2 regions of the Desulfitobacterium dichloroeliminans LMG P-21439 genome follow, and region 1 is predicted to be linked to the other one. Evidence: riboswitches for the same ligand, from Rfam matches in the RefSeq annotation. Region 1 holds a riboswitch; the other holds the start of a gene.
The links. Region 1 has a riboswitch for lysine ahead of DESDI_RS07540 (transporter substrate-binding domain-containing protein). Riboswitches for the same ligand answer to the same signal wherever they lie in the genome.
Positions count from the first base shown of each region.

Region 1 (4,424 bases):
TACTGAATTTAGTATTAAATTTAGTATGGGAATTACCCGTTTCCCAGAAGATAGTACGGATATTCATCAGTTGATTATGAATGCTGATACGGCTTTATATCACGTGAAGAGAAACGGGAAAAACAATTATATGTTCTATAATCAAGAGATGCAGAAAGAGCTTCGCAATAAGGCTGAGATCGAAGGAATTCTTCGTAAATCCCTCCAAGATGATAGCATCTATCTCCTCTATCAACCTCAGGTTAATGTAAAGACGGGTGAAGTGGAGGGCTTTGAGGCTTTGGCTCGTTTGAAGGATCACGCGATTCCTCCCAATGTCTTTATTCAGATTGCTGAGGAATCGGACTTGATCTGTCAGATTGGTAGAGCTGTGACCATAAAAGCCATCCAGCAGTTAGCAAGCTGGCGAGATAAGGGCTATCCGAGAAAACCGATCTCGATTAACTTTTCCAGTAAACAGATGCGCGATAAAGATTATCTTGTGTTCCTGGTTCAGACCCTGAAAGAGTACAATCTGGATGGTCGGTATCTCGAGATCGAGATTACTGAAAGTATTTTACTGGAGGAAACAGCCCTCACTTTAGAGTTCTTGGAGCAAGTGAAAAGCTTGGGGATAAGCATAGCTTTGGATGACTTTGGCACAGGATTCTCTTCAATCAATTACCTCACCTATATTCCGGTGGATAAGGTGAAACTGGATAAGAGCTTGTGTGACAAGTTCTTAAACTCGGATAATACGAGAGTTATCGATAGTATTATCGCTTTGGCTCATGGTCTTAATTTGGTGATTACTGCCGAGGGTATTGAAGAACCATGGCAGTACGCACAGTTGAAGGCTAGCGGTTGTGATACAATCCAAGGCTATCTCTTCAGCAAGCCTCTAGAGGCGGATTCGGCAGAGGAAATCTATGACAAAAACTTTTTGCAAGTTGACTAAGACGCCATGCTAGCATATACAAATCTTTTTCGGCAATACTAGCGAAAAGGAGTGTGACCATCATGAACGGCAATGCTGAGCTTTTGAATTTTGTCTATCAGAACTCCCAGATGGGTGTGGCAACCCTTAATCAGTTGATTGAAATCATCGAAGACAATAAGTTCAAGAATCATCTAAAATCTCAATACCAAGAATATCAAGAATTCCATAAGGCAGCTGAAGACATGTTGAAAGAGAACGGCTTTGATGAAAAGGGAATCAGCGCTTTAGAGAAAATACGTACCTATCTAATGATTAGCTTTGACACCCTAACGGATAAAAGCCCTTCTCATATCGCGGAGATGCTGATTGTCGGCAGCAATATGGGTATAATCAATGCAGTGAAGAATATCAAAAAGTATCAGGACGCAGAAGCCCATATCCTCAAGCTTATGGAACGTCTCTTGCGTTTTGAAGAAAATAGTGTGCAGGAATTGAAAGTCTATCTCTAATATGAGGTTTTAAACATGAAAGATGTTACTGCGGCCATTATCATCATAGATGGCCAAGTTTTAATTGCCCGTAGAGCTCCCGGCGAAAAACATGCCGGGGGTTGGGAATTCCCCGGGGGCAAAGTGGAAGTGGGGGAATCTCCTGAAGAATGCTTAAGGCGTGAGCTCTTCGAGGAGTTTGGGGTAGAGGTTGAAGTTAAAGAATTTGTAATGGAAAGTGTCTACACTTACCCTCAAGGGTCAATTCGCTTGTTAGCTTACCAGGTAAATATCCTTAGAGGGGAGCCTCAGCTTAGGGTTCATGATTGCTATGAATGGGTGAATACAGATGAGCTTCTGGACTATAACTTGCTTCCGGCTGATGTGCCCATTGCTCTTAAGTTAACCAAGTTTTAAACCAAGTAGGGCGGTTGACAGATAAGTTTTAGTATTGTAGACTTAACATAATTTCATACACACCTCACTTTTTGGGTGGGGTAGAGGCGCGGTATTTATTAGTCCTTTTTGGAACAGGAGCAGTGATGATACTAAGGAGAAGGAAATATCGCCGAAGCTAATAATACGCTCAGTATTGTCTGCTGGGTCTGCAGTGAATAACTGTAGAACTGTCTCAATGAACGTCCCAGTTTATTGAGTTGTGCTATCTCGGCGGGGGAAAAGAGGGGTATTTAGGCAACATGATTTTTGCGACCTGAGCTCCGTCTCAGGTCTCATTTATTTTTGTAAACAATTTAAATAAGAAGGATGTAAGAAGGAGAGGGTTCATCAATGAAGAGAAAATTATCATTATTGGGTGCAGTGGTCTTATCGGCTATGCTACTTGTCACAGGTTGTGGCTCGAGCGGCGGTCAAAAGGCAGGGGACACTAAGGCCCCTGCAGGTTCGGAAAAGGGAGTCTTCAGAGTAGGTCTTGAAGCAGGTTATGCTCCTTTTAACTGGACGCAAATGGATGCGGCCAAGGGTGGGGTGAAAATTGATGGTGGTGCCGAATATGCCGGTGGCTACGATGTGGAAATCGCCAAAAGAATTGCCGAAGGCTTAGACAAAGAGCTAGTCATCGTTAAAACCGAATGGGATGGGCTTGTGCCATCATTAACCTCGAACAAGATTGACGCTATTATTGCGGGGATGTCTCCTACTGCAGATCGCAAAGAGACCATTGACTTCTCCGATATCTATTATCAATCAGATCTCATTATGGTCGTTAAGAGCGGTAGCGCCTATGAAAACGCTAAGTCAATTCAAGATTTTAAAGGTGCTAGAATCACTGCCCAGCTCAATACCTTCCATTACAGCGTTATTGACCAAATCAATGGGGTCGTTAAAGAGACAGCTATGGATAACTTCCCAGCCATGCGGGTAGCTTTAGAATCAGGCATGATTGATGGATATGTTTCAGAGCGTCCCGAAGGGGTTAGTGCTCAAGCAGCCAATAGTGCTTATAAAATGGTAGAATTCACAGAAGGGTTCCAAACCTCGGCTGAAGATACAGCTATTGCTGTAGGAGTTGCTAAAGGAAGCGAGCTCACAGCCAAAATCAATGAAATCTTGAAGGGTATCTCTGAGGAAGATCGGGTCAAGATCATGGATGAGGCTATTAAGAATCAGCCTGCAGCCAACTAAGTATAGTTTCGGAACATTTGTGCTACTGCGAATAATTATTGTATAAAACCGGCTACATTTCATGCAGTCGGTTTTATACTTTGCAAATCGCGATTAAGATCTGGATACCCCATTTTTTGAGGTTCATAGTAATTAAGACCAGCTAATTAAAGTCAAGGTGTAATGTAAAAAAGATTAGTTTCAAGGTCCAAGAAAAAATGGGTACAGGAAACCAAGCCATTGAAAAATCCGAACAATGACCAAATCGATGTATGAGGGAACGAAACGCTCGGCGCTTGCCAGGCAAACTCTCTTTAATATGGGGTAATACTTTGGGGCTTAAGAGACTTTGCCGTCTTCAAGCTTCTGGTGTTGTTCCGTGTCAATGGGATGATGGCGAGCATATCCTCGGCCTAAGGGCCTCCGGTATTCCTCGCATCACCCTTGACACGGGCAAACTTACAACCATGTAACAAAGAGATGTTTAAGCCGCAGGTGCTTGACTGAGCTTTGTATTTCTCCAGGATTGATGATCCTTAGGTTGCCTGATCTCAAAGGGTTTCTGGTCACGAAGAACAGCAAAGATGTAGTGGAGAAGTTTATGCATTACGGCTACGAGAGCTACCTTTTTCTTCTTGTTAACGCATTTTGCCGCGTAGAATTCTCGCAGAACCGGATTAATCTCATCACCTTTGCGCGTTGTACGAATGGAAGCCATAGCGATGGTAAACAGAATTCTTCTCCCTATCCGTGTGCCACGCTTAGAGATTTTGTTTCTGTCACCTTGGAATTTTCCAGACTGATTGACAGATGGATCAATCCCAAAGAAGGCTGTAAAGGCCTTAGCAGACTTGAAAAGACTGAAGTCTCCCATCTCCGCAATGAGCGTAGCAGCCGTTAGAAAGCCAATACCGGGTATGCCATCAAGAAGCTCAATATTCCGCTTGGCATCAGCAGGAAAGAGCTCAGAGTCTATCATCGCATGAATTTGCTTTACAATCCCGTCTAAACTGGCCTGCATGCTTTTGATCCCATCGATATGGACTTTGATCTTAGCATCCAGCAAAGAGAACTCATGAGGCATGGATGAGGCAAGCTGCGCGCAGTCCTTGAGTAAGTTCACCTTCTTTTCGGCCCAAGCCGTACCCTTACGACTGATTTTCGAAATAAGCGAAGTTAGCGATTCTGTATCAGCCGCCTGAATGGCTCGCGGTGAAGGGAACTTTTTCAGAACGGTTAAAGCTGTTTTGCCAAAGATATTAGAGAACACATCAAGGAATCCTGGGAAAAGAAGATAGAGATCGGTGCATAGCCTATTCTTCATCTCAGTGAGGGTATCCGACAAAGCATAATATTCTCGGGTCATCATGCGTAGAGCCAGAATTTGAGGCTCA
Region 1 covers NC_019903.1:1,591,381-1,595,804, forward strand. The annotation lists gene DESDI_RS07525 (ABC transporter substrate binding protein) at 1-937, shown strand, start outside; gene DESDI_RS07530 (hypothetical protein) at 1,000-1,428, shown strand; gene DESDI_RS07535 ((deoxy)nucleoside triphosphate pyrophosphohydrolase) at 1,444-1,824, shown strand; lysine riboswitch at 1,898-2,079, shown strand; gene DESDI_RS07540 (transporter substrate-binding domain-containing protein) at 2,197-3,051, shown strand; gene DESDI_RS17875 (hypothetical protein) at 3,303-3,503, shown strand; gene DESDI_RS07545 (IS110 family RNA-guided transposase) at 3,515-4,424, opposite strand, start outside.

Region 2 (4,424 bases), 1.6 Mb from region 1:
ATTCTCTTGCAAAAAGTGGTTTAGTTTCTTTTCCAGTCCACCTTGCCGAAAGGCTTGGATGATCTTAACCTTCATTGCACTATCCTCCCCTTAGGTACTGCTCTACAGCTTTTATTTAGTCTAAAGTAGCAAAATGCGCAATTGCACCTACTTGTCCTTGTGTGGCTTTAAGCAAATCTTGGGCGCGAACATAGATTTGCAGTCCCCGTGTCCCTGCGCTGATGGCGATTTTCTCGTGCATCAAGATATCTTCCTGAAAAAATACGGGATACTTCTTCTTGGTACCTAAGGGTGATACACCACCTCGGATATAACCGGTCAAAGGCTGTACTTCTTTGAGTGCAACAACTTCAACCTTTTTGTTGCCACTAACCTGCGCTAAAGCTTTAAGATTAAGCTCATAATGAGCAGGGATGCAAGCCACAAGAATACCTGTTTTATCCCCTCGTGTGACGAGTGTTTTATAGATTAGCTCTGGAGGCATGCCAACCTTCTGGGCAACAGTGGTGGCAGAGAGGTCCGCTTCATCCACTTCATAAGGCATCAGTTCATAAGGTATGCGGGCTTGGTCGAGAATCCGAGCGGCATTGGTTTTCTGGGCCATACATTTCACCTTTCTTTTAATGGAAAAAAATCTTCTGCACTTACTATAGGAAAAGCTGTGGATGGTTGTCAAGTGATGAGTGACCTTCGACTAGACAAGCTAACCATTTCTCGTTATGATAGCTACGATAATCAAAAAAGTTATCTGGGTTGAAGAAGGTGTTGATTTGGAGTTGTTATCCTTAGAATTATGGCTGATGATGTTCGGAATTGTTTTCTGTGCGACCTTCACTCAAGTCTTAACTGGTTTTGGCTTCGGACTGATTGCAGTTCCTCTTCTCTTATTTATCTTACCAAGTCAACAAGCACTCATAGCGGGAATGATCTTATCGATGCTATCGTCTGCCTTGCAAGGGGTTCAAATGCGTCACTTAGCTCGCTGGGATTTGATTTTCCGTCTATTATTTTTCAGTATTCCGGGTCTCGCCCTGGGTGTTATATTAAGTGAGTATATGAACGGGCTATATATTAAGGGAATCGTAGGTAGTGTCCTCATAGGCTATGTAGGGTGGCAGTGGTTTAGAATTAAAGCGTCTCCTTCGGAAGTTGTTGCTGTAGACGAATCGGAAGGAGTAGATCAAGGCCTCAAGACCTTTTCCATCTTATTTATACTCGTTGCCTTCTCTTCGGGACTTCTTAACGGCTTGGCAGCTATTCCCGGGCCTCCTATCGTAGCGCTGCTTATAAATCATCTGAAAAAGGATGCTTTCCAAGCCACGACTGTCAACTTTTTCTTTTTGCAATATGCCGTGACAACGGTCTCCAAGTCAGTTCTTTTTGATGGGAATTTTGATTTCCCCTTTGCTGTCTTGCTGTTTAGCATGATGCTGGCTATTGCCCTGGGCTATCTAATTGGGCAGCCTGTTAGAAAACGAATCAATGAAGATCAATTTAAGAAAGTTGTTTACGGACTGCTTCTGATCATCGGCTTAACATCGGTTAGCGAACCAATTCTCCTATTATTGAATTAACGCTGAATGCTATTGACAGTTGATGAGTCTTGTTCCATAATATAGAGATAATTCATAAATTAAATGATAGAGGTGCAGTGAATTAAGAGTAATTACCCCGAGCAGGCCAGGCTATGACGGGTAATGAAAGGAATCATTGCCGAAGCATAGGGTCAAGGATAAAGGACCTTTTGCTGGTCTTCCATTGAAAAAATGTAAGACTGTCACCGGAATCTCGGTGGAGTGCTATCTCGTGAAGTTAGAGGTGAAAGCGAATCCTTTTACCTTTAGAAACGGTTACGAGCGGACTCGTAACCTTTTTTTGCACTATCAGACTCCCATGCAGCTAAGGCTACACGACTTGATGAAGTGAAAAATCCTGTCTAGTTCGAGTAGCTCATCTATCATAGGTAACAATGTAGTAACGCCCATATACTAAGACTAGGAGGGTTGTCAGATGGCAGTGAAGAATTTGCCTTTTTCCCAAGAACAGTTAATGAAGATTATCCAGCAGTTTGGCACGCCTTTTCATATTTATGACGAGCAGGCCATTCGACTAAATGCCCGGAGACTACAGGCAGCTTTTGCTTGGGCTCCAGAGTTTAAAGAGTACTTTGCAGTGAAGGCTCTCCCCAATCCACATATCCTCAAAATTCTCCGGGAAGAAGGCTTTGGAGCAGATTGCAGTTCCATGGCTGAGCTGATTTTAGCTGAGGCGGCTAGAATTACTGAGGAGAATATCATGTTCACCTCCAATAACACTCCCGCTGAAGAATATATAAAGGCTAGGGAATTATGGGCGATTATTAACCTAGACGACATCACCCACATTGATTATCTGGAAAAGCATGCGGGTATACCGGAAGTGATTTCTTTCCGCTATAACCCCGGGTCATTACGAGCAGGTAATGCTATTATTGGGAATCCCGAGGACTCCAAGTATGGCTTGACGAAGGAGCAATTGTTCCAAGCTTATAAAATTGTTCGTGATAAGGGTGCGAAGCGTTTTGGCCTGCATACCATGATTATTTCGAACGAACTCAAGCCAGAATTTTTTATTGAGACAGCAGAAATGATGTTTGACTTAGCGATTGAATTGAAAGAGAAGTTGGGTATCCGTTTGGAGTTTGTAAACTTTGGTGGCGGTATTGGCATCCCCTATCGTCCTGAGCAAGAACCAGTTGATTTGGGGTATATCGGCGAGGGGGTACGGAAAGCTTACGAAGAAAGGATTATCCCCAATGACTTAGATCCCTTGCGCATTTGTTTGGAATGCGGGCGGATGGTGACAGGACCCTATGGTTATCTGGTAACACGGGTATTGCATAAGAAGCAGATTTATAAGGATTATGTGGGTGTGGATGCCAGCATGTCGGACCTTATGCGTCCAGGTATGTATGGAGCCTATCATCATATTTCCGTTGTGGGAAAAGAGGATCTACCCAGAGATCATATCTACGATGTGGCAGGTGCCCTATGTGAGAATAACGATAAGTTTGCTGTGGATCGTGAACTCCCTCGAGTGGATATTGGAGATATTATTGTCATCCATGATACAGGTGCCCACGGGCATGCGATGGGTTTTAACTATAACGGTAAGCTTCGTCATGCAGAATTGTTGCTGCAGCCTGACGGTAGTGTGAGAATAATTCGCCGGGCTGAGACTCTGGATGATTATTTTGCCACCTTGGACTTTAGCGATCTATAATAAAAGTACTGAGCATAAAATAGAAATAACCTGCTTCAAGGAGTTAGTACTCCTCATGAAGCAGGTTTTCTGTAAGGAACAACCACTGTGTTGTTTCTTTTTTGTAATTATTTATACAGCCCCTTGAGCCTTCATTGCTTCGGCGACCTTCAAAAAGCCTGCGATATTGGCTCCGGCCACTAAGTTACCTTCAAAGCCATATTCGGCAGCCGCTTTGCTGGCAGTATGGTAAATGTTGACCATAATGCCTTTCAATTTGGCATCCACTTCTTCAAAGGTCCAAGAATATCTCATGCTGTTTTGGGACATTTCCAGAGCGGACACAGCGACCCCACCGGCATTGGATGCTTTACCCGGCGCAAAGATAACTTTGTTTTCATGAAAAGCATCAACCGCTTCCGGAGTTGAAGGCATATTAGCCCCCTCGCCCACGGCATAGCAACCATTTTTAATCAGAAGCTGGGCAGCTTGTCCATCCAATTCATTCTGGGTGGCACAAGGTAGAGCCACATCACAAGGAATAGACCAGATGCCGGCACAACCCTCATGGTATTCTGCCGAAGGATGATGGGATACATAGTCTTTAATTCGCTTCCGGTCTACTTCTTTCAACTGGCGAACCGTATCAAGATGGATACCGTCTCGATCATAAATATAGCCGTTGGAATCACTCATGGCGATGACCTTAGCCCCGAGCTGGTTGAGCTTTTGCACGGCGTAGATGGCAACATTACCCGAACCGGAGACAACCACGGTGGTACCGGCAAAGGTTTTATGGACGGCTTTGAGGGCCTCTTCCATTAAATAGACTAAGCCATAGCCTGTTGCTTCTGTGCGGGCTAAGCTGCCGCCAAAGGTTAGCCCTTTGCCGGTGAGAACACCTTCGTATTTATTGGTAATCCGTTTATATTGTCCGAACATATAACCTACTTCGCGGCCGCCGACACCGATATCCCCGGCAGGTACGTCAGTATCTGCGCCGAGATAACGATAAAGCTCAGTCATGAAACTTTGGCAGAATCTCATGATTTCTCCTTCGGATTTCCCCTTCGGATCGAAATCACTACCTCCTTTACCTCCGCCAATAGGTAAACCAGTTAGGGAGTTTTTAAAGATTTGCTCAAAACCTAAGAATTTGATGATGCCTAGGTAAACTGAGGGAT
Region 2 covers NC_019903.1:3,571,118-3,575,541, reverse strand. The annotation lists gene DESDI_RS18150 (hypothetical protein) at 1-75, opposite strand, end outside; gene ybaK (Cys-tRNA(Pro) deacylase) at 116-604, opposite strand; gene DESDI_RS16880 (sulfite exporter TauE/SafE family protein) at 720-1,574, shown strand; lysine riboswitch at 1,634-1,810, shown strand; gene lysA (diaminopimelate decarboxylase) at 2,011-3,261, shown strand; gene gdhA (NADP-specific glutamate dehydrogenase) at 3,373-4,424, opposite strand, start outside.
Region 2: linked by a shared signal. The riboswitch ahead of lysA (diaminopimelate decarboxylase) and the one ahead of DESDI_RS07540 (transporter substrate-binding domain-containing protein) in region 1 are both predicted to bind lysine.